DNA from 3 places in the Streptomyces sp. P9-A2 genome. Region 2 is predicted to be linked to each of the others. Evidence: riboswitches for the same ligand, from Rfam matches in the RefSeq annotation. Region 2 holds a riboswitch; each other region holds the start of a gene.
What was found. A riboswitch is a leader RNA that binds a small molecule or an ion and turns the genes downstream of it on or off. The one in region 2 is predicted to bind cobalamin.

Region 1 (7,505 bases), 1.4 Mb from region 2:
GCAGTGCGTCGAGGACCGCCGGGTCGGGCTTCTCCCACATGCCGCGCGACTCGGCCTCCAGCAGCCGTTCCGCGATGCCGTGCAGGGCCCAGGGGTTGGCCTGCTGCAGGAACTCGCGGTTGGCCGGGTCCAGGACGTAGGTCTCGGTGAGCTTGTCGTACATCCAGTCGGCGATGACCCCCGTGGTGGCGTCGTAGCCGAACAGGTAGTCCACGGTGGCGGCGAGTTCGAAGGCGCCCTTGTAACCGTGGCGGCGCATCGCCTCGATCCACTTCGGGTTGACCACCCGGGCGCGGAAGACGCGCGAGGTCTCCTCCACCAGGGTGCGGGTGCGGACCGTCTCGGGGCGGGTGGAGTCGCCGATGTACGCCTCGGGCGCGGTGCCGCGCAGGGCGCGGACGGTGGCGACCATGCCGCCGTGGTACTGGAAGTAGTCGTCCGAGTCGGCGATGTCGTGCTCGCGGGTGTCCGTGTTCTTGGCGGCCACCGCGATCCGCTTGTACGCCGTCTCCATCTCGTCGCGGGCCGGGCGGCCGTCCAGTTCGCGGCCGTAGGCGTAGCCGCCCCAGACGGTGTAGACCTCGGCGAGGTCGGCGTCGGTGCGCCAGTCGCGGGAGTCGATGAGCTGGAGCAGGCCGGCGCCGTAGGTGCCGGGGCGGGAGCCGAAGATGCGGGTGGTGGCCCGGCGTTCGTCGCCGTGTTCGGCGAGGTCGGCCTGGACGTGGGCGCGGACGTGGTTGGTCTCGGCGGGCTCGTCCAGGGAGGCCGCCAGGCGCACGGCGTCGTCGAGGAGGCCGACGGTGTGCGGGAAGGCGTCGCGGAAGAAGCCGGAGATGCGCAGGGTGACGTCGATGCGGGGGCGGCCCAGCTCGTCGTACGGGATGGCCTCCAGGCCCGTGACGCGGCGTGAGGCGTCGTCCCAGACGGGGCGGATGCCCAGCAGGGCGAGGGCCTCGGCGACATCGTCCCCGGCGGTGCGCATGGCGCTGGTGCCCCAGAGGGAGAGCCCGACCGAGGTGGGCCAGTCGCCGTTGTCCGTGCGGTAGCGCTCCAGGAGGCTGTCCGCGAGGGCCTGACCGGTCTCCCACGCGAGGCGGGAGGGGACGGCCTTGGGGTCGACCGAGTAGAAGTTGCGACCGGTCGGCAGGACGTTGACCAGACCGCGCAGCGGGGAGCCGGACGGGCCCGCGGGGACGAAGCCGCCGTTCAGGGCGTGCACGGTGTGGTCGAGTTCGGCGGTGGTCGCCGCCAGCCGCGGGACGACCTCGCGGGCGGCGAACTCCAGGACGGCGGCGACCTGTTCACCGTGCTCGGTGGGCACGGCGGCCGGGTCCCAGCCCGCGTCCTCCATCGCCTGCACCAGAGCGCGGGCCTTGTCCTCCGCCTCGTCGGCCGTGGTGCGGGTGGCGGCGGACTCGTCGAGACCCAGGGCCTCGCGCAGGCCGGGCAGGGCGGTGACGCCGCCCCAGATCTGGCGGGCGCGCAGGATCGCCAGGACGAGGTTGACCCGGTCGGCGCCGGCGGGCGGGGCGCCCAGGACATGGAGGCCGTCGCGGATCTGCGCGTCCTTGACCTCGCAGAGCCAGCCGTCGACGTGCAGGAGGAAGTCGTCGAAGCCGTCGTCGTCGGGGCGGTCGTCGAGGCCGAGGTCGTGGTCGAGGCGGGCGGCCTGGATGAGGGTCCAGATCTGGGCGCGGATCGCCGGGAGCTTCGCCGGGTCCATGGAGGAGATCTGGGCGTACTCGTCGAGGAGTTGTTCCAGGCGGGCGATGTCGCCGTAGGAGTCGGCGCGGGCCATCGGGGGGACGAGGTGGTCGACGAGGGTGGCGTGAACCCGGCGCTTGGCCTGGGTGCCCTCGCCCGGGTCGTTGACCAGGAAGGGGTAGATCAGGGGGAGGTCGCCGAGGGCGGCGTCCGGGCCGCAGGCGGCGGACAGGCCGGCGTTCTTGCCCGGCAGCCACTCCAGGTTGCCGTGCTTGCCGAGGTGGATCATGGCGTCCGCGCCGAACCCGCCGTCCTCGGCCCGCGCGGCGAGCCAGCGGTAGGCGGCGAGGTAGTGGTGGGAGGGCGGCAGGTCGGGGTCGTGGTAGATGGCGATGGGGTTCTCGCCGAAACCGCGCGGGGGCTGGATGAGGATCAGCAGGTTGCCGCGGCGCAGGGCCGCGAGGACGATGTCGCCCTCCGGGTTGCGGCTGCGGTCGAGGAACATCTCGCCCGGCGCCGGGCCCCAGTGCTCTTCGACGGACGTGCGCAGTTTCTCGGGGAGAGTGGCGTACCAGCGCTTGTAGTCGGCGGCCGGGATGCGTACCGGGTTGCGGGCGAGCTGTTCCTCGGTGAGCCAGTCCTGGTCGTGGCCGCCCGCCTCGATCAGCGCGCGGATCAGTTCGTCGCCGTCTCCGGAGGCCAGTCCGGGGACGTCGGTGTCGCCGAAGTCGTATCCCTCGTCCCGCAGCCGGCGCAGGAGGGCCACCGCGCTGGCGGGGGTGTCCAGGCCGACCGCGTTGCCGATGCGGGAGTGCTTGGTCGGATAGGCGGACAGGACGAGGGCCAGGCGCTTGTCGGCGGCCGGGATGTGCCGCAGGCGGGCGTGGCGCACGGCGATGCCGGCCACGCGGGCGGCGCGCTCGGGGTCGGCGACGTAGGCCGGGAGGCCGTCGGCGTCGATCTCCTTGAAGGAGAACGGCACGGTGATCAGGCGGCCGTCGAATTCGGGCACGGCGATCTGGCTCGCGGCGTCCAGCGGGGAGACGCCCTCGTCGCTCTCCTCCCAGGCGGTGCGGGAGCCGGTCAGGCACAGGGCCTGGAGGATCGGTACGTCCAGGGTGGTGAGCGCGCCCGCGTCCCAGGACTCGTCGTCGCCACCGGCGGACGCCTCGGCGGGCTTGGTGCCGCCGGCCGCGAGGACGGTCGTGACGATGACGTCCGCCGCGCGCAGCTCGTCGATCAGTTCGGATTCGGGGGCGCGCAGGGAAGCCACGTACAGCGGCAGGGGCCGCCCGCCCGCGTTCTCCACGGCGTCGCACAGGGCGTGGACGAAGGCGGTGTTGCCGCTCATGTGGTGGGCGCGGTAGTAGAGCACGGCGACGGTCGGGCCGTCGGTGCCCTCGCGGGGTGTGCGTTCCAGCGGGCCCCAGGTGGGCGCGGGCGCGGGCGGCTCGAAGCCGTGGCCGGTGAGCAGGACCGTGTCGGACAGGAAGCGGGCGAGCTGCTCGAGGTTGTCGGGTCCGCCGTGGGCGAGATAGGCGTGCGCCTCGGCGGCGAGGCCGACGGGGACCGTGGAGGCGGCCATCAGCTGGGCGTCGGGGGCCTGTTCACCGCTGAGGACGACGACCGGGCGGCCGTCGGCGAGCAGCAGGTCGAGGCCCTCCTCCCAGGCGCGCAGTCCGCCGAGGAGACGTACGACGACCAGGCCGACGCCCTCGAGGAGCGCGGGCAGGTCGTCGAGCGGGAGGCGGGAGGGGTTGGCGAAGCGGTAGGGCACCGGGCCGTCGGCCGCTCGGGCGCTGAGCAGATCCGTGTCGGACGTCGACAGGAGCAGGATGTTGGGGTGCGTCGAGCGCTCCCTGGACGAATGCGGCATGCGTCGGCCGGCCTTCCTCGGGATCCGCGCCCCGGGTGGTACAAGACGGCTGGAGTTCCTGGCTCGTCCGGCCTCGTGGGGGTCGGACTCACAGTGGCGGGACCGCGCCGGATTCGCACCGGGCTTCCTCCATGTCGCCGTCATGGCGATGACGGATCCGATGATCCGCCAAGAGACATAGTAAGGGTCGGGGCAAGAGGGCAGAACTTGGAGGCGGGGTGCCGATCTGTATGCTCGCCGCCATGTCCACGGCTCCCCTCCCCTCGTCGTCCCAGGCCACAGCGGTCTCCCGGGACCGCGGTGACGCCTGTCCGGGGTCGTTGCGGCTGCACACGGCCGACGACGGCGCGCTGGCCCGGGTCCGGGTGCCCGGCGGGGTGCTCACCGTGCCGCAGGCCGAGGCGCTCGCGGACGCGGCCGACCGACTGGGCGACGGCGAACTGCATCTGACCTCGCGTGGCAATGTGCAGGTGCGTGGACTGCGCGACGACTGCGGTACCCGGCTCGCCGGGCTGCTGGACGCGGCCGGACTGCTCCCGTCGCACGGGCACGAACGGGCCCGCAACATCGTCGCCTCCCCGCTGTCCGGTCTCGACGGGCGGAGTGCCCGGGAGGTGCGGCCGTGGCTGTCGGCCCTGGACGCGTCGCTGTGCGCGAGCGAGGCGGCGCGGGCACTGTCGGGGCGGTTCCTGTTCGCGCTCGACGACGGGCGCGGCGATGTCGCCGGGCTCGGCGCCGATGTGACCGTGCGTGCGCTCGGTGACGGCGACGCCCTGCTCGCCGTCGGCTCGGCGGACGGGGCGCTGCGGGTGTCCGGGGACGCGGCGCCCGGGGCCGCGCTGCTCGCCGCCGAGGCGTTCCTCGACGTGCTGCGGGAGACAGGGAGGCAGGTCTGGCGGGTCGACGAACTGGGCCTCCAATCAGGCGAGTTGACGCGTGCGGTCCGGCTCCGCCTGACCGACGCCGGCATCGGCTGCGTTCCGGCGCCGAACGACCGCGCCGCAAATGACCGCGCCACGGCGGAGGGACCGCCGCCGGGGGTGATCGGGGCGGCCCTGTCCGTCCATGTACCCCTGGGCCGTCTCACGTCCCGTCAGTGGCGGACCGTGACCCGGGTGGCCGCCGAAGTCCGGGCGGGCGAACTGCGCCTGACACCGTGGCGCGGCATCGTCGTCCCCGCCCCCGGAACGAACGCGACGGCAGCGGCCGGCGCACTGGCCCGTCTCGCCGGCACCGGCCTGGTCACCGACGCCTCCTCCCCCTGGCTGCGCGTCGGTGCCTGCATCGGCCGGCCGGGGTGCGCAAAGTCGCGTTCCGACGTGCGGGCGGACGCGACCGCCGCCCTCGCCGATGCGGGCCGCTCCCCCCTGCCGTTGTACTGGTCCGGCTGCGAGCGGCGCTGCGGCCACCCCCGGGGTGACCGGATCGACGTGGTCGCCGCCCCGGAGGGCGGCTACCGGATCGGCATGGTCGCCCAGGAGCGGCCGGCGCACACCACCGCCCTGGACGATCCCTCCCACCTCGCCGCCGCACTGGCGGCCCTCACCTCATGAGCCGTACGACGACCGAGAGCAGCGAGAAGAGCATCGTGACCCCCTACGACTACGAGAAGGACGGGGCGGCCATCTACCGCCGGTCCTTCGCCACCATCCGCGCGGAGGCGGACCTCGCGGCCCTGCCCGCCGACGTCAGCCAGGTCGCGGTCCGGATGATCCACGCCTGCGGAATGGTCGACCTCGTCCGCGACATCGGTCACACCCCCGGTGTGGTGGCCCGCGCACGCGAGGCCCTGCGCGGCGGGGCTCCGATCCTCTGCGACGTGCAGATGGTGGCCAGCGGCGTGACCCGCAAGCGGCTGCCCGCAGGCAACGACGTCCTGTGCACCCTCTCCGACCCGGCCGTGCCGGAGCTGGCGGCGAAACTCGGCACCACGCGCAGCGCCGCCGCGCTGGAGCTGTGGCGCGACCGCCTGGAGGGCGCCGTGGTCGCCGTCGGCAACGCGCCCACCGCGCTCTTCCGCCTCCTGGAGATGATCGAGGAGGGGGCGCCGAGGCCGGCCGCCGTCATCGGCGTACCCGTCGGCTTCATCGGCGCGGCCGAGTCCAAGGACGCCCTGGCCGCCCACCCCTCGGGCCTGGAACACCTGGTCGTCCGAGGCCGTCGCGGAGGCAGCGCCATCGCCGCCGCCGCTCTCAACGCGATCGCGAGCGAGGAAGAATGAGCGGCAAGCTGTACGGGGTCGGGCTCGGCCCCGGAGACCCGTCCCTGATGACCGTACGGGCCGTCGAGGCCATCGCCGAGGCGGACGTGATCGCCTACCACAGCGCCCGCCACGGCCGGTCCATCGCCCGCTCCATCGCGGCGAAGCACATACGGGCCGACCACGTCGAGGAACCGCTGGTCTACCCCGTCACCACCGAGACCACCGACCATCCCGGCGGTTACCAGGGCGCCATCGACGACTTCTACGCCGAGGCGTCGGCCCGGCTCGCCGTCCATCTGGACGCGGGCCGGACGGTCGCCGTCCTCGCCGAGGGCGACCCGCTCTTCTACGGCTCCTACATGCACATGCACAAGCGGCTCGCGGACCGCTACGACACCGAGGTGATCCCCGGTGTCACGTCGGTGTCCGCCGCCGCGGCCCGCCTGGGTACTCCGCTCGCCGAGGGCGAGGAGGTGCTGACCATCCTGCCGGGCACGCTGCCCGAGGAGGAGCTGGCCGCCCGGCTCGCCGCGACGGACGCGGCCGTGGTGATGAAGCTGGGGCGCACCTTCCCCAAGGTGCGCCGGGCGATGGAGCGTGCGGGGCGACTGGAGGCGGCCCGGTACGTCGAGCGGGCCACCATGGCCGGGGAACGCCTTGCCGGACTCGCCGAGGTGGAGGCCGACTCCGTGCCGTACTTCTCGGTGGCCGTGCTGCCGAGCCAGGCCGACGCCGAACGCCCCGCGCGGAAGCCGGGCTCCGTCGGTGAGGTCGTCGTGGTCGGCACCGGGCCGGCCGGGCCGCTGTGGCTGACGCCCGAGTCGCGCGGGGCCCTCGCCGCCGCCGACGACCTGGTCGGCTACACCACCTACCTGGACCGGGTGCCCGTACGGGCCGGCCAGCAGCGCCACGGCTCGGACAACCGGGTCGAGGCCGAGCGCGCCGAGTTCGCGCTGCAACTCGCTCTGCAGGGACGCAGGGTGGCCGTCGTGTCCGGCGGCGACCCCGGTGTCTTCGCCATGGCCACGGCCGTACTGGAGGCCGCCTCGGCCCAGGAGTACACGAACGTGCCGGTACGGGTACTGCCGGGGGTGACCGCCGCCAACGCGGCCGCCGCCCGTGCGGGCGCCCCGCTCGGCCACGACTACGCCACCGTCTCCCTGTCCGACCGCCTCAAGCCGTGGGAGGTCATCGCCGGGCGGCTGCGCGCCGCCGCGGGCGCCGACCTGGTGCTGGCCCTGTACAACCCCGGGTCGCGCAGCCGGACCTGGCAGGTCGGCAAGGCCCGCGACCTGCTGCTGGAGCACCGGGCGCCGGACACGCCCGTCGTCGTGGCGCGGGACGTGGGCGGCGCCGGCGAACGGGTGCGGATCGTCCGGCTGGCGGACCTGGACCCGGCCGAGGTCGACATGCGCACGGTCCTGCTGGTCGGTTCCTCGCAGACCCGCATCGTGCGGCGGGGGGACGGCGAGGAGGTCGTCTGGACGCCCCGCCGCTATCCGGAGGAGTGAGAGCCCCGGCGGTTCAGCCGGCGTCCGGGTGCGCACACCGCGCGTATGCCTCCCGGACCCGCTGGGCCGCCTGCCGGGGATCGGACACGACGGTCACTTCCCCGGGCACCGGCGGTCTGCGCACCACGACCACGGGCACACCCGCCTCACGGGCGGCCGTCAGCTTCGGTGCGGTGGCCGCTCCCCCGCTGTCCTTGGTGACCACGACGTC
Region 2 (7,505 bases):
AGGGCATCGACGTCGCACTCGACGTCGTGGCCGGCGAACTGGTGGGTGAAGGGCTGCCGCTGCTGCGCGAAGGAGGCCGGTGGGTCATCGCCGGCGCACTCGGCGGGTACGACGTGACCTTTGACGTGCGCCGTCTCTACCTGCACAACGCGCAGGTCATCGGCTCCTCGATGCACACGCCCACGCACTTCGGTCTCCTTGTGGACCTGGCTCGCCAGGCCGAGGTCCAGCCCGTTGTCGCCGCGACCTTCCCACTGGACCAGGCCGCTCAGGCGCAGGAGGAACTCGCCCGCAGGAGGCACGTGGGAAAGATCGTCATGCACCCCTGAGTTCCATCCGACGGATCACGGTCGGAGGCGTCGGCGTACTCGCTCATGTGCAGAGCAAGCAGCCGCTTGACGGGCACGCGCCGCTACTCCGCCGTGACCGGCCGGGGCACCACCGTGTCCCAGTGGACCGTGCGGTCGCACCAGCGGTCGAGGAGGGTGCGGTCGTGGCCCACGGCGAGGAGGCTGGCGCCGGTTTCGGTGCGGTAGGCCTCGACCACCGCCACCAGCGCGGCCGTGGTCGACGCGTCGAGCATGGCGGTCATCTCGTCGCAGATCAGCCAGCGGGGGCGGAGCACCAACGCGCGGGCAAGGCAGGCGCGTTGGAGCTGGCCGTCGCTGACCTCGTGGGGGCGGCGGGTGAGGAGGTCGGGGGTGAGACCGACGGTGGAGGCCAGTTCGGGGACACGGTCGGGAACGGTGTCGCGGCGGCCGGTGGCGCGCAGGGGTTCGGCGATCAGGTCGGCGAGGGACAGCCGGGGGTCCGCGGAGAGGCGGGGCTGCTGGAAGACGACGCCGAAGGCGGTGCGCAGCGGGCGCGGGGCGCGGTGGCGCCAGTGGCGTACGAGGGTGCCGTCGACGGTGACGGTGCCGGCGTCGGGGCGGTGCAGGAGGGCGGCGACCCTGGCGAGGGTGGATTTGCCGCAGCCGCTGGGGCCGAGCAGGCCGACGGCCTCGCCGGGGGCGACGGTGAGGGTGGCGTCCAGGACGACGGGGGCCGACCGGCGGTCGTAGCCGGCGGTGATGGCGCGCAGCTCAAGCACGGACGTCCTCCAGGGTCTCGACCGGGAGCGGGTGGTGGCAGGCGACCGTCTCCGTCAGGGGTGGGAGGGTCGTGCAGAGAGCGGTGGCGTGGTCGCAGCGGGCGGCGAAGGCGCAGCCTTCGGGGAGTGCGCCCAGTTCGGGGGGCATGCCGGGGATCGGGGTGAAGTCCCGGTCGGGGAGGGCGTTCAGAAGGCCGCGGCTGTAGGGGTGTCGGGGGCCGGGGGTGCCGAAGAAGGTTTTCGCGTCGGCAAGTTCGACGATGCGGCCCGCGTACATGACGGCGACGCGGTCGGCGATGCGTTCGGCTGCCTCCAGGTCGTGGGTGATCATCAGCAAAGCCCGGTCGTCGGCGGTGTCGACGTGGCGTCGCAGTTCGTCGACCGTGTGGTCGACCAGATCGCGGTCGAGGCCGGTGGTGGGTTCGTCGGCGAGGAGGAGGGGTGCGTCGCCGATCAGGGCGAGGGCGGTGGCGGCGCGCTGGGCGAGGCCGCCGGAGAGTTCGTGCGGGTGGCGGTCGAGGTGGTCCGCGGGGAAGGCGGCGCGTGCGGCGGCCTTTTCGGCGGCGGCACGCAGGGCCGCGCGGCCGCGGACGCCGGTGAGGGCGGCGACCGTCTCCTCGGTCTGCGCGCGGATGGTGCGGACGGGGGTGAGGTGGGCGGCCGGGCTCTGCGGGATGAGGCCGATGCGGCGGCCGCGCACGGTGCGGGCGAGGGTGCGTTCGTCGGCGGCGAGCAGGTCGAGGTCGTCGAGCAGGGCGCGGCCGGCGGTCTGCGCGTTGGCGGGGAGCAGGCCGAGGAGGGCGGAGGCGAGGACGGACTTGCCGCAGCCGCTCTCGCCGATCAGGGCGAGGCATTCGCCGGGTACGACGTCGAAGTACGCGTCGGTGACGGCGGCGACGGGGCCCGAGCCGGGCACCAGGAAGCGCACCGACAGTCCGCGGACCGACAGAACGGGAGGTCGCTCGGTCACAGCATCAGCTCCGATCGGCGGCGGGGGTTGATCCGCTCCCGCCAGACTCCGGCGAGTCCGGCGATGGCGAGGGTGGGGATGATCAGGAACAGGCCGGGGAAGAGGGTGGGCCACCACTGCCCGGCGAGCAGTGTGCCGCGGGCGTCCTGGATGAGGGTGCCGAGGCTGGCGGTGTGGGTGGGCAGGCCGAGGCCGAGGAAGGACAGCGCCGATTCGTGCCACATGGCGTGCGGGATCATCAGGACGGCGGCGAGTCCCGCCTGCGGCAGTACGCCGGGCAGCAGGTGCCGTAGCACCACCCGGCGGCGGGAGGCGCCGCCGGAGACGGCCGCGTCGATGTAGGGGCGGGAGCGCAGCGAGAGGATCTCGGCGCGGACGATGCGGGCGGTGGACAGCCAGTGGGTGGCGGCGACCGAGACCACCACGGGCCAGACGCCCGGTCGGAACATGGCGACGATGAAGATGCCGAGCAGCAGGTGCGGGACGGAGGAGATGGTGTCGACCAGACGCATGACGAGGCGGTCGACCCAGCCGCCGAGGGCCCCGGCGGCGGCTCCGACGGCGGTGCCGATCACGGTGGCGGTGAGCGCCGCCACGACGCCGACGAGCAGGGAGACGCGCAGGCCGTAGACGCAGCGCAGCAGCAGGTCGCGGCCGACGTCGTCGGTGCCGAAGGGGTGGGCCCAGCTGGGTGGGAGGAGTTTCGAGGCGAGGTCGACGGCCTGCTGGTCGAGCTGGACCAGCGGGGGGACGAGCAGGACCGCGAGGGCGGTGACGGCGACCAGGGCGGCGGAGACGCGCAGCCGCAGGGTGTGGGTGGAACGGCGGGCGGTGCCGCGCGAGCGCCACTCGGTCCCCGTCGTGGGCACGTTCGCGTCGGCCCTCTCAACGATGGTGTCAGCCATGGGAATCACATCTCACTGAGCTTCACCCTCGGGTCGGTCAGTCCGTACAGGAGGTCCGCGAGGAGGTTTCCGGCGAGGACGGCGGCGGTGGCGAGGGTCGTCAGGGCGGCCAGGAGCGGGAAGTCGACGGCGGTGGCCGCCTCGACGGTGGCGGCCGCGATACCGGGCCAGCTGAAGACGGTCTCCACCAGCAGGGCACCGGTGATGAGCTCGGGCACGCGGGAGCCGATCAGGGTGAGGACGGGCAGGAGTCCGGAGCGCAGGGCGTGCCCGAGGAGCACGGTGCGTTCGCCGAGGCCTCGGGCGCGGGCGCCGCGTACCGGGTCCTCGGCGAGGGCGTCGCCGACGCCCTGGCGGACGTAGAGCGTGAACCAGGGCAGCTGGGAGACGGCGAGGACGCCGGCGGGCAGGATCAGGTGGCCGGTGACCTGTCCGGCGGTGACGTGTTCGCTGCCGGTGTCGGTGAGGCCGCCGGCCGGGAGGACGTCGAGTTGGAGGGCGAAGAGCCAGACGGCGAGCAGGGCGAGCCAGAAGACGGGCGCGGCTTCCAGGGAGTACGAGAGGGAGGTGACCGTGCGGTCGAGGAGGGAGCCGGGGCGGCGGGCGGCGAGCACGCCGAGCAGCGTGCCGAGCAGGACCGCGACGGCGAAGGCGACGGCGCACAGCAGCGTGGACCACATGATCCGCTCACCGATCGCGTCGGCGACCGGTTGGCGCAGCACGCTGGACTGGCCGAGGTCGCCGGTGACGGCGGAGGTCAGCCACTCCCACCACTGGACGGCGAAGGGGCGGTCCACGCCGAGGTTGTCCCGGAGCCGGTCCAGGGTCTCCTGGTCGGCGCCGAGCGCGGCGGTGCCGGCGTACGCCTTGACGGGGTCGAAGGGGGAGGCGGCGGCGATGGCGAACACGCCGAAGGTGACGACGAGCAGGACGGGCACGGCGAGCAGGGCCCGCCGTGCCACGAGGCGGGCCATCGCCGCCCAGGGCAGGGGGGTCACTTCTTGGGCTGCCAGTCCTCGGCGTTCCACCAGGGGCCGCTGGCGAAGCCGTGCTCGTGCGGTTCGACCTGGGTGGTGAGGCCCTCCCAGCGGTCGGCGAGGACGTAGAGGTGATCGATGTGGGTGAGGAAGGTGTAGCCGGGGTTCTTGACGAGCTCGCGCTGGAGGTCGTCGTAGGCGGCCTTGCGGTCCTCGGGGTCCTGGCTGCGGCGGCCGGTGTCGAGGGCCTTGTCGACGGCGGGGTTGTCGTAGCGGGCCATGTTGTTGAAGCCGTCGCCGGCGAGGGAGGAGTGCAGCAGGGTGTAGAGGCCGAAGTCGGGGTCGCCGGTGCTGCCGAAGCCGGCGAGGACGGCGTCCTCGCCCATCCGGGGTTCGATGACCTCCCAGGTGGCGCCCTCGACCTTGACGTCGATGCCGGCCTTCTTGGCGTCGGAGGCGTAGGCGAGGGCGTGGTCCTGGCGGACCTTGTCGCCGGAGGGGTAGTAGAGGGTGAAGGCGGCCCGGACACCGTCCTTGGCGCGGACGCCGTCCTTGCCGGCCTTCCAGCCGTCGCGGTCGAGGATCTTCTGGGCCTCGGCGAGGTTCTGGGGCCGTTCGACGTCCTTGGTGTACCAGGGGTCGTCCAGGGGCAGCGGGCCGTAGGCGGGGCGGCCGGCTCCGTCGAGGATCTTGTCGACCATGGCCCGGCGGTCCACGGCGAGGTCGAGGGCGCGGCGGACGGCGGTGTCGCCGGTGACCTTGTTCGCGGTGGGGAGGGTGACGGCGCGGAAGTCGTAGGTGGTGGCCTGGTACGTGGTGCGGCCGTCGTCGTTCTTGAAGGTGGCGGCGAGGTTGGGCGGGAGGGTCGCGCCGTCGAGGTCGCCGGAGCGCAGCCGGGTGGCTCGGACGTCGTCGTCGGCGATGACCGCCATGGTGAGCTTCTTCACCTTCGGGGCGCCGTCCCAGTAGTCCGGGTTCGCCTTGAAGGTCAGCTTCTCGCCCTTGCTCCAGCCGGTGAGGACGTACGGTCCGGTGCCGACCGGCTCGGTGTTGAAGGAGCCGGTGTTGGGGTCCTGCCCGGCGGTGAGGTGCTCGGGGACGATGGGCAGGACGGTGCGGGCGGCGAAGGCCGCGTACGGGTACTTGAGGGTGAAGACGACCTTGTCGTCGCCGTCCGCGCGGACCTTTTCGACGGCGTCCAGTTCGCTCTTGGCGGTGTTGTTGGTCTTGTCGTCGAGCACCGTCTCGTACGTGTGGACCACGTCCTCGGCGGTGAGGGGTTCGCCGTCGCTGAACGTCACGCCGGAACGCAGGGTGTAGGTGTAGGTGCGGCCGTCGTCGCCGATCTCGGGCAGGGCCTTCGCCAGCGCGGGCTTCAGCCTCAGGTCGGCGTCGCGGGCGAGCAGCCCGTCGAAGATCTTGGAGTTGCCGTCCTTGCCGTAGCCGAGCAGAGGGCTCAGGGTGTCGGGTTCGGAGGGGACCCCGATCACCACGGACTCGGCGGACCCGCCACCGCCCGCACCGGCGTCCGTGCCGCCTGTAGGCGCCGAGCAGGCGGCGACCACCGCGATCGCGACGGCCGTGGTGGCCGCGCCGGTGGTGCGCCGTATTCGTCGGGTCGTCATCGATCCTCACACCTCTACTGACCAGAATTCGTTGTTGCATACTAATTGCAGCAAGGTTCTGCCCAGGGACCCGGCCCCTCATGCCGGCGTCTCGGCGACAGTGGCCGTCCGGCGGGCCGCGAGGGGGCGGCCGCCGCACCACCTGCGTACATCCGCGCGCACCTGCTGTCAGGACCGCAGGTGCGCGCCGGGACACGAGCTGCGGAACGCCGTCCGCGCGCCCCCGGCACCCGCTTGTCACCAGGACGGATCCGGGTCTACTGTCGCCACGCCTTGGTGAACGGGAAATCCGGTGCGATACCGGTGCGGCCCTCGCCACTGTGATCGGGAAGTCCGGCTCCGGCCCCTGGTCCTGTCCCTCGACAGGACCGACGGGCAGCCACTGGGTCCACTTGGGGCCTGTCGTCACATTCCTGTCGTCCGCCCGGAGGGCGGGCCGGGCGGCGTCAGGTGCGTGCTCTCGGTGTGCCGGGTGCACGCCCACGTACTGGTTGTACGTGGGCGTGCACCCGGTGCGGCGAGAGTGCGTGCATGGCGTCGCCCGGCAGGCAGGAATGTGACGACAGGCCCCAGGACCCGGGAAGGCGGAGCACGGGCGGTGGTACCCGTCAGCCAGGAGACCGGCCAAGGCGCGTCAACCATCCACGAGGTGCTGGAGAGGGTCTGCTGAACCATGCACATTGCCGAAGGTTTTCTGCCACCGGTGCACGCGGTCGCCTGGGGCGCCGCGGCGGCGCCGTTCGTCGTCCACGGTGCCCGGTCACTCGTCCGTGAAGTCAGGGAACATCCCGAGAGCACGCTGCTGCTCGGCGCCTCGGGAGCGTTCACCTTCGTTCTGTCCGCGCTGAAACTGCCGTCGGTGACCGGGAGTTGCTCCCATCCCACCGGCACCGGGCTGGGCGCCATCCTGTTCCGGCCGCCGATCATGGCGGTGCTGGGCACCATCACCCTGCTGTTCCAGGCCCTGTTGCTGGCCCACGGCGGGCTGACCACGCTGGGCGCCAACGTCTTCTCGATGGCGATCGTCGGGCCATGGGCGGGGTACGGCGTGTACCGGCTGGCGCGGCGGTCCGGAGTGCCGCTGATGGCGGCGGTGTTCTGCGGCGCGTTCGTCGCCGACCTGTCCACGTACTGCGTCACCAGCGTGCAGCTGGCGCTCGCCTTCCCCGACCCGGGGAGCGGGTTCCCGGGCGCACTCGGGAAGTTCGGCTCCATCTTCGCCCTCACCCAGATCCCGCTGGCGGTGAGCGAGGGACTGCTGACCGTACTGGTGATGCGCCTGCTGGTGCAGTCCAGCAGGGGCGAACTGACACGTCTCGGCGTGCTGTTGACCGGTAAGCGGGCCGCTTCGGCGACGGCGGGGACGGAAACGCCGGAAACGGGAACGGAGCCGGAGACGAAGCCGGAGACGAAGCCGGAGACAGAGACGAAGCAGACGGCGGGTACGACGGGGACGACCGGTACCGGGACGGTGGCTCGATGACCAGGAACGCGAAGATCAACGCCCTGCTGCTGCTCGCCGTGGCCGCGCTCGCGGTGCTGCCGCTGGCGCTCGGGCTCGGCGACCACAAGGAGGAGCCGTTCGCCGGTGCTGACGGCGAGGCGGAGACCGCCATCACCGAGCTCGAACCGGACTACGAGCCGTGGTTCTCGCCGCTGTACGAACCTCCGTCCGGTGAGATCGAGTCGGGGCTCTTCGCCCTCCAGGCCGCCGTCGGCGCGGGTGTCCTGGCGTACTACTTCGGGGTGCGGCGCGGGCGCCGGCAGGGTGCGGAACAAGCGCGGCGGCAGCAGCCGGTGCCCGGCACCGGACCGGACACCGGACCGGACACCGAATCGGACGCCGACTCCGACGCCGCCTCGGGCCGCCCCGGCGAGGCGGTCTCCCCCGGTCCCCGGTCCTGATCCCGCGTGCTGCCGATCGACGCGGCGGCGCAC
Region 3 (7,505 bases), 980 kb from region 2:
GTACACGTACTCGTCGGGCCTGCGGGCCCCCGCGCTGATCGCGTTCGTGAAGGACACGCTGATCTACCTCGTCATCGCGGTGGCGATCATCTACATCCCGATCAAGCTGGGCGGCTTCGACGACATCTTCGCCAGGGCGAGCGAGGCGTACAGCGAGACCAACCCGGCCACGGGCGCGCCGCGCGGTTCGCTGGTCCCGGGTGAGGCGGGGCAATGGACCTACGCCACGCTGGCGTTGGGTTCGGCGCTCGCGCTGTTCATGTACCCGCACTCGATCACCGCGACGCTGTCCTCGCGCAGCCGTGAGGTGATCCGCCGCAACACCACGCTCCTGCCGCTGTACTCGCTGATGCTGGGTCTGCTGGCACTGCTCGGCTTCATGGCGATCGCGGCCGGGGTCGAGGTCAGCAACGGGCAGCTGGCGATCCCGCAGTTGTTCGAGAACATGTTCCCGGCCTGGTTCGCCGGCGTGGCCTTCGCCGCCATCGGCATCGGGGCGCTGGTGCCCGCGGCGATCATGTCGATCGCGGCCGCGAACCTGTTCACCCGCAACATCTACAAGGACTTCATCAAGCCCGACGCGACACCCGCGCAGGAGACCAAGGTCTCCAAGGTGGTCTCGCTGCTCGTGAAGGTCGGCGCGCTGGCCTTCGTCCTCACCATGGACAAGACGGTCGCCATCAACTTCCAGCTCCTTGGCGGCATCTGGATCCTGCAGACCTTCCCCGCCCTGGTGGGCGGCCTGTTCACCCGCTGGTTCCACCGCTGGGCGCTGCTCGCGGGCTGGGCGGTCGGCATGGTCTACGGCACGGTCGCGGCGTACGGGGTGGCCTCGCCGACGCAGAAGCACTTCGGCGGTTCGTCGGACGAGATCCCGGGCATCGGCGAGATCGGCTACATCGGCCTCACCGCCTTCGTGCTCAACGCCCTGGTCACGATCGGCCTGACCTTCGTCCTGAAGGCCGTCAAGGCGCCCGAGGGCATCGACGAGACCCGGCCGCAGGACTACACGGCGGACGCGGGCGATCCGGGCGTCAGCACCGAACTGCCCCTGGACACGGCCGACACCACCGACGCGGCCGACACCACCACCGACGGCAAGCACTGACGCGGTACGTGGGGTACGGCAACGGGCCGCCGGAGACGTCCGGCGGCCCGTGGCCGTACCCGTGGGGCACACTCGCCCCGTGGACATCGTCATCCGGCCGGTGGAGCCGTACGAGTCCGAGGAGCTCGGTGAGATCACCGCGCAGGCCTACCTGCGCGACGGGCTGCTCGACTTCGGGGAGAGCGACGCGTACCTCAGTGAGCTCAGGAACGTCGCCGGGCGGGCCGCGGCCGCCGAGGTACCGGTCGCCGTGGAGGGGACCGGGTCGCTTTACCGGGCGGCGGACGGCACGGCGGCGGAGGCGGACGGCACAGCGGAGGCGAACGACGCGCGGAGAGTGCCGGTCGGGGTGACGCTCGTACCGCGCGGCGGGCCGACGGCCGACATCGCCGGACCCGGCGAGGCGGAGATCCGGATGCTCGCGGTCACCCGCGCCGCCCGGCGCCGGGGTGTCGGGGAGGCGCTCGTCCGCGCCTGTGCCGACCGGGCACGGGCCACGGAGGGGTGCGTACGGATCGTGCTGCCGACCCGGCGGACGATGCGTGCGGCCCACCGCGTCTACGAGCGTCTCGGTTTCGTCCGCTCTCCCGGGCGGCACCGGAACCCTGTTCCGCATCTGGACGACATCACGCTGCTCACCTACGAGCTGACGCTCTGACACCACGCCGACTCTACGCCGCAGCACCCACCGAGACACAAGATATGGGCATGCCGAAAGCACCCGGCACAAGATGTATGCTCATGCTCGCTGTCGCCGCAGGGGAATCCGGTGCGAATCCGGAACTGTCCCGCAACGGTGTACTTGTGCGTGTTCGCGTTTTCCGCGTGCCCGCACGGGCTTCAGTCCGAGGACCTGCCGACAGTGCGCCCGGCCGTCCGGCCCGGGTGTCTGACGTCCGGGCCTCGCGGAATGGGCCGGTGGACGCGAGGCCCGTTCGCGTGCCCGTGTGCTGCCCCCTGCCCTCGCCGAGGCCCCGTGCCGAGCGAGGGAGAGCCCCACGTGACCATCGCGCCAGCCGATCCTGCTTCAGCGGTCGCCGTGACCGACATGAGCGACGCGAACGACGGCCCCGGTGCCGCGCTGCTGCGGACCCTGACCGGGCTGACCGCCGACCTCCCCGCCGCCGACCCCGGCCGGGTCGCCGCCGCCGCGCTGCGCGGCCGGTCCGCCCGTGCGGACGAGGCCGAACTGCGGGAGCTGGCCACCGAGGCGGCGGCCGGGCTCATCTCCGAGGACCCCGTCTACTCCCGGCTCGCCGCCCGGCTGCTGACCCTCGGCCTCCACGCCGAGGCCGCCTCGCAGGGTGTCACGTCGTTCACCTCGTCGATCGCCGCCGGGCACCGCGAGGGCCTCATCGCGGACCGGACCGCCGAGTTCGTCCGGCTGCACCCGGACCGTCTGGACGCGCTGATCGACCCCCGCGCGGACGACCGCTTCGGCTACTTCGGGCTGCGCACCCTGTACAGCCGCTATCTGCTGCGGCATCCGGTCACCCGCAAGGTCCTCGAGGCGCCGCAGCACTTCCTGCTGCGGGTCGCCGCCGGTCTCGCCGAGGACGGCACCCCCCGCTCGGTGGACGAGGTCGCCGCGCTGTACGGCCTGATGAGCCGCCTGGAGTACCTGCCCTCCTCCCCCACCCTGTTCAACTCCGGTACCCGGCACCCCCAGATGTCCTCCTGCTACCTCCTCGACTCCCCCAAGGACGAGCTGGACTCCCTCTACGACCGCTACCACCAGGTGGCCCGCCTCTCCAAGCACGCCGGCGGCATCGGCCTGGCCTACTCCCGCATCCGCTCCCGGGGCTCGCTGATCCGCGGCACCAACGGGCACTCCAACGGCATCGTCCCGTTCCTGAAGACCCTGGACGCCTCCGTCGCCGCCGTGAACCAGGGCGGCCGGCGCAAGGGCGCGGCGGCGGTCTACCTGGAGACCTGGCACTCGGACATCGAGGAGTTCCTGGAGCTGCGTGACAACACCGGTGAGGACGCCCGCCGTACGCACAACCTGAACCTCGCGCACTGGGTGCCGGACGAGTTCATGCGCCGGGTCGACACCGACGCCGTCTGGTCTCTGTTCTCCCCGTCCGACGTCCCGGACCTGGTCGACCTGTGGGGCGAGGAGTTCGACGCGGCCTACCGGGCCGCCGAGGCCGCGGGCCTGGCGCGCAAGACGATCCCCGCCCGGGAACTGTACGGGCGCATGATGCGGACCCTCGCCCAGACCGGCAACGGCTGGATGACGTTCAAGGACGCCGCCAACCGCACCGCCAACCAGACCGCCGAGCCCGGCCACGTCGTCCACTCCTCCAACCTGTGCACGGAGATCCTCGAGGTCACCAGCGACGGGGAGACAGCGGTGTGCAACCTGGGCTCGGTCAACCTCGGCGCGCTCGTCGACCCGGCGGCCGGTGACCTGGACTGGGAGCGGCTGGACGAGACCGTGCGCACGGCCGTCACCTTCCTCGACCGGGTCGTGGACATCAACTTCTACCCGACCGAGCAGGCGGGCCGTTCCAACGCGCGCTGGCGCCCGGTGGGGCTGGGGGTGATGGGCCTCCAGGACGTCTTCTTCGCCCTGCGCCTGCCCTTCGACTCCCCCGGGGCCCGGCGGCTCTCCACCCGGATCGCCGAGCGCGTCATGCTCGCCGCGTACGAGACCTCCGCCGACCTCGCCGCGCGCCCCCGAACGCCCGCGACGGACTCCGAGGCGGACTCCGGGGCGGGCTCCGGAGCAGCGGGGACTCCCGTCGGCCCCCTGCCGGCCTGGGAGCTGACGCGCGCCGCCCGGGGCGTGCTGCACCCCGACCACTACGACACCGAACTCGTCTGGCCCGAGCGCTGGGCGGCGCTGCGCGAACGTATCGCCTCCGTCGGCATGCGCAACTCGCTGCTGCTGGCGATCGCGCCGACCGCCACCATCGCGTCCATCGCCGGCGTGTACGAGTGCATCGAGCCGCAGGTGTCCAACCTGTTCAAGCGCGAGACGCTGTCCGGCGAGTTCCTCCAGGTCAACTCGTATCTGGTGAACGACCTGAAGCGGCTGGGCGTGTGGGACGCGCGGACCCGCGAGGCGCTGCGCGAGGCGGGCGGCTCGGTGCAGGACTTCACCTGGATCCCCGAGGAGGTGCGCGGCCTGTACCGCACCGCGTGGGAGGTACCGCAGCGCGCCCTGATCGACATGGCCGCCGACCGCACCCCGTTCCTGGACCAGTCGCAGTCGCTGAACCTGTTCATGGAGACGCCGACCATCGGCAAGCTCTCCTCGATGTACGCCTACGCCTGGAAGCGGGGCCTGAAGACCACGTACTACCTGCGCTCCCGGCCGGCGACCCGCATCGCCCGCGCGGCCCAGGCGCAGACCGCTGCCGCCACCGGCCCCGTCCCCACCCCTGTCCCCACCCCGCAGTCGGCCGCCGACCCCGAAGCCGTCGCCTGCTCCCTTGAGAACCCCGAGTCCTGCGAGGCCTGCCAGTAATGACCACCGCACCCCGTACCCGGAACCTGCTCGACCCGGGCTTCGAACTCACCCTGCGCCCCATGCGGTACCCCGACTTCTACGAGCGCTACCGGGACGCGATCAAGAACACCTGGACCGTGGAGGAGGTCGACCTCCACTCGGACGTCACCGACCTCGCGAAGATGAGCCCCGCCGAACAGCACCTGATCGGCCGTCTGGTGGCCTTCTTCGCCACCGGCGACTCGATCGTGGCCAACAACCTGGTGCTCACCCTCTACAAGCACATCAACTCCCCGGAGGCGCGGCTGTACCTGTCGCGGCAGCTCTTCGAGGAGGCGGTGCACGTCCAGTTCTATCTGACCCTGCTGGACACCTACCTGCCCGATCCGGAGGACCGGACGGCCGCGTTCGCGGCGGTGGAGAACATCCCGTCCATCCGGGAGAAGGCCGAGTTCTGCTTCAGGTGGATGGACTCGGTGGAGAAGCTCGACCGGCTGGAGACGCGGGCCGACCGCCGCCGCTTCCTCCTCAACCTGATCTGCTTCGCCGCGTGCATCGAGGGCCTGTTCTTCTACGGGGCGTTCGCCTACGTGTACTGGTTCCGCAGCCGGGGCCTGCTGCACGGTCTCGCGACCGGCACCAACTGGGTGTTCCGGGACGAGACGATGCACATGTCCTTCGCCTTCGACGTGGTCGACACCGTCCGTAAGGAGGAGCCGGACCTGTTCGACGACGAGCTTCAGCAGCAGGTGACGGACATGCTGCGCGAGGCGGTCGAGGCGGAGCTGCAGTTCGGGCGCGACCTGTGCGGTGACGGGCTGCCGGGCATGAACACCGAGTCGATGCGGCAGTACCTGGAGTGCGTGGCCGACCAGCGGCTCACCCGGCTGGGCTTCGCCCCGGTGTACGGCTCGGACAACCCGTTCTCGTTCATGGAGCTCCAGGGGGTCCAGGAGCTGACGAACTTCTTCGAGCGGCGTCCGTCCGCGTACCAGGTCGCCGTGGAGGGCACGGTCGACCTGGACGAGGAGTTCTAGACCCAATGCCGGTGACTTTGCAGTCTTCCAGAGCCCGTCAGTGAGGACATCACCGCAGGTCAAAGGCTTGCGCGTGCCGTTAAGTCAGCGGCATTGGCTCTAAACCCGGTCCGGCCCGGGAGGTCTCTTCTCCCCGGGCCGGCCGCCGGGTGCGGCCCCGCCGGTTCCCGTACCTCACGCCGCGCGTGCGGTGCGGTGCGGGGTGGCACTCCGCGCGGGGCAGGGCCCCGGGATCCGCTCCGGCCGGGACGGCCCCGCGGGGGCGTGGCGCCCCTCGGCTGCGGCGTGGCCGGTCCCGGCCCGCTTCAGCTGTCGGTCGATCCTCCGCTCGTGCGCGATGCCGATGGCGGCGGGGAGGACCATCAGGACGAGCAGTCCGAGAACGGTCAGCATTCCGATCAGCGCTTCCACGTGTGTCGTCTCCATGGACACCACTGTCGCGCCGGACACTCCTTACCGAACAGTGGCAGGACTGCCGCGCACCCTCGATTTACTGCCAGCACCGGGGCACACTGGAGCCATGCTCCGCAATGTTGCCGCCGTCCTGCTCGACAGTGTGAACCCCTTCGAACTCGGCGTCGTCTGCGAGGTCTTCGGCATCGACCGCAGCGACGACGGCCTGCCCGTCTACGACTTCGCGGTCGCCTCCGCCGAAGGCCCCTCACTGCGCAGCAACACGGGCTTCTCGATCCAGGTCGAGCACGGCCTGGACCGGCTGGAGGCTGCGGACCTCATCGCCGTGCCCGCCGGGTCGTGCTACGAGACGCGGGACTTCCCTCCCGAGCTGCTGGACGCGCTGCGCCGGGGCGTGGACCGCGGGGCCAGGGTGCTCAGCGTCTGCTCCGGCGTGTTCGTCCTCGCCGCCGCCGGCCTCCTCGACGGCCGGCGCGCCGCCGCCCACTGGCGGCACGCGGACGCGCTGACCAGGAGGTATCCCCACCTGACCGTCGAACCGGATGTGCTCTACGTCGACGAGGACCCGGTGATCACCTCCGCGGGCACCGCCGCCGGGATCGACGCCTGTCTGCATCTGGTGCGCAAGGAGCAGGGCCCCGAGGTCGCCAACCGGATCGCCCGGCGCATGGTGGTACCCCCGCACCGCGACGGGGGCCAGGCCCAGTACATCGAGCGCCCGCTGCCGCCGCCCGGCGGCGACACCGTGTCCGAGGTGCTGGTGTGGATGGAGCGGCACCTCGACGAGGAGGTGACCGTCGAGCAGCTCGCGGCCCGCGCCCACATGTCCCCGCGCACCTTCGCCCGCCGCTTCCAGCAGGAGACCGGCACCACGCCGTACCGCTGGATCCTGCGCCAGCGGGTGCTGCTCGCCCAGCGTCTGCTGGAGGGGACCGACGAGACGGTGGACGCGGTCGCGGGCCGTACGGGATTCGGCAACGCGGCGGCGCTGCGCCACCACTTCGTACGTGCCGTGGGGACGACCCCGCACGCCTACCGGCGCACGTTCAGGGGCCCGGAAGCCGCCTGAACGTGCGCCGCGCGGCCGGTCAGCGGGGCAGCGCCCGCAGCATCAGCCGGCGCGGCCTGAGGGTGATGCCGATCCGGGGCCGGGTGTCGGAACCGGGCGCGTGCTCGAACCGGTAGGCGGAGGCGACCGCCGCGGTGATGAGCGTGAGCTCGGCCATCGAGAAGTGGTCACTGGGGCATTTCCGGTTGCCCATGCTGAACGGGCTCATCGCGTACCTGGGCACATCCTTGGCCCGCTCCGGAAGCCAGCGGTCCGGGTCGAACTCCTCGTTCCGCTCGTACGAACGCCCATCGCGCTGGATGGCGTACGGACTGTAGATGAGGTCCGCCCCCCGGGGAATGCGGTATCCGCCGAGTTCCGTGTCGGCCACCGCCCGGCGCGTCAATATCCATACGGCCGGATACAGCCGCAGGGTCTCGG

Region 1: it holds a riboswitch for cobalamin, as region 2 does, so the genes downstream of both, cobN (cobaltochelatase subunit CobN) here and V4Y04_RS29280 (energy-coupling factor ABC transporter permease) in region 2, are expected to answer to the same signal.
Region 3: it holds a riboswitch for cobalamin, as region 2 does, so the genes downstream of both, V4Y04_RS25015 (ribonucleoside-diphosphate reductase subunit alpha) here and V4Y04_RS29280 (energy-coupling factor ABC transporter permease) in region 2, are expected to answer to the same signal.

What each region holds. Positions count from the first base shown of each region.
Region 1 covers NZ_JAZIFX010000001.1:7,900,208-7,907,712, reverse strand. Annotated here, with positions in the region: gene cobN (cobaltochelatase subunit CobN) at 1-3,580, opposite strand, end outside; cobalamin riboswitch at 3,615-3,756, opposite strand; gene cobG (precorrin-3B synthase) at 3,811-5,133, shown strand; gene V4Y04_RS35425 (precorrin-8X methylmutase) at 5,130-5,801, shown strand; gene V4Y04_RS35420 (precorrin-2 C(20)-methyltransferase) at 5,798-7,294, shown strand; gene V4Y04_RS35415 (cobalt-precorrin-6A reductase) at 7,308-7,505, opposite strand, start outside.
Region 2 covers NZ_JAZIFX010000001.1:6,450,429-6,457,933, reverse strand. Annotated here, with positions in the region: gene V4Y04_RS29310 (zinc-binding dehydrogenase) at 1-329, shown strand, start outside; gene V4Y04_RS29305 (ABC transporter ATP-binding protein) at 413-1,090, opposite strand; gene V4Y04_RS29300 (ABC transporter ATP-binding protein) at 1,083-2,060, opposite strand; gene V4Y04_RS29295 (ABC transporter permease) at 2,057-2,965, opposite strand; gene V4Y04_RS29290 (ABC transporter permease) at 2,971-3,939, opposite strand; gene V4Y04_RS29285 (ABC transporter substrate-binding protein) at 3,960-5,567, opposite strand; cobalamin riboswitch at 5,811-5,959, shown strand; gene V4Y04_RS29280 (energy-coupling factor ABC transporter permease) at 6,241-7,050, shown strand; gene V4Y04_RS29275 (energy-coupling factor ABC transporter substrate-binding protein) at 7,047-7,472, shown strand; gene cbiQ (cobalt ECF transporter T component CbiQ) at 7,479-7,505, shown strand, end outside.
Region 3 covers NZ_JAZIFX010000001.1:5,470,732-5,478,236, reverse strand. Annotated here, with positions in the region: gene mctP (monocarboxylate uptake permease MctP) at 1-1,108, shown strand, start outside; gene V4Y04_RS25020 (GNAT family N-acetyltransferase) at 1,188-1,766, shown strand; cobalamin riboswitch at 1,844-1,983, shown strand; gene V4Y04_RS25015 (ribonucleoside-diphosphate reductase subunit alpha) at 2,109-4,583, shown strand; gene V4Y04_RS25010 (ribonucleotide-diphosphate reductase subunit beta) at 4,583-5,602, shown strand; gene V4Y04_RS25005 (hypothetical protein) at 5,777-6,028, opposite strand; gene V4Y04_RS25000 (helix-turn-helix domain-containing protein) at 6,123-7,085, shown strand; gene V4Y04_RS24995 (bifunctional albaflavenone monooxygenase/terpene synthase) at 7,105-7,505, opposite strand, start outside.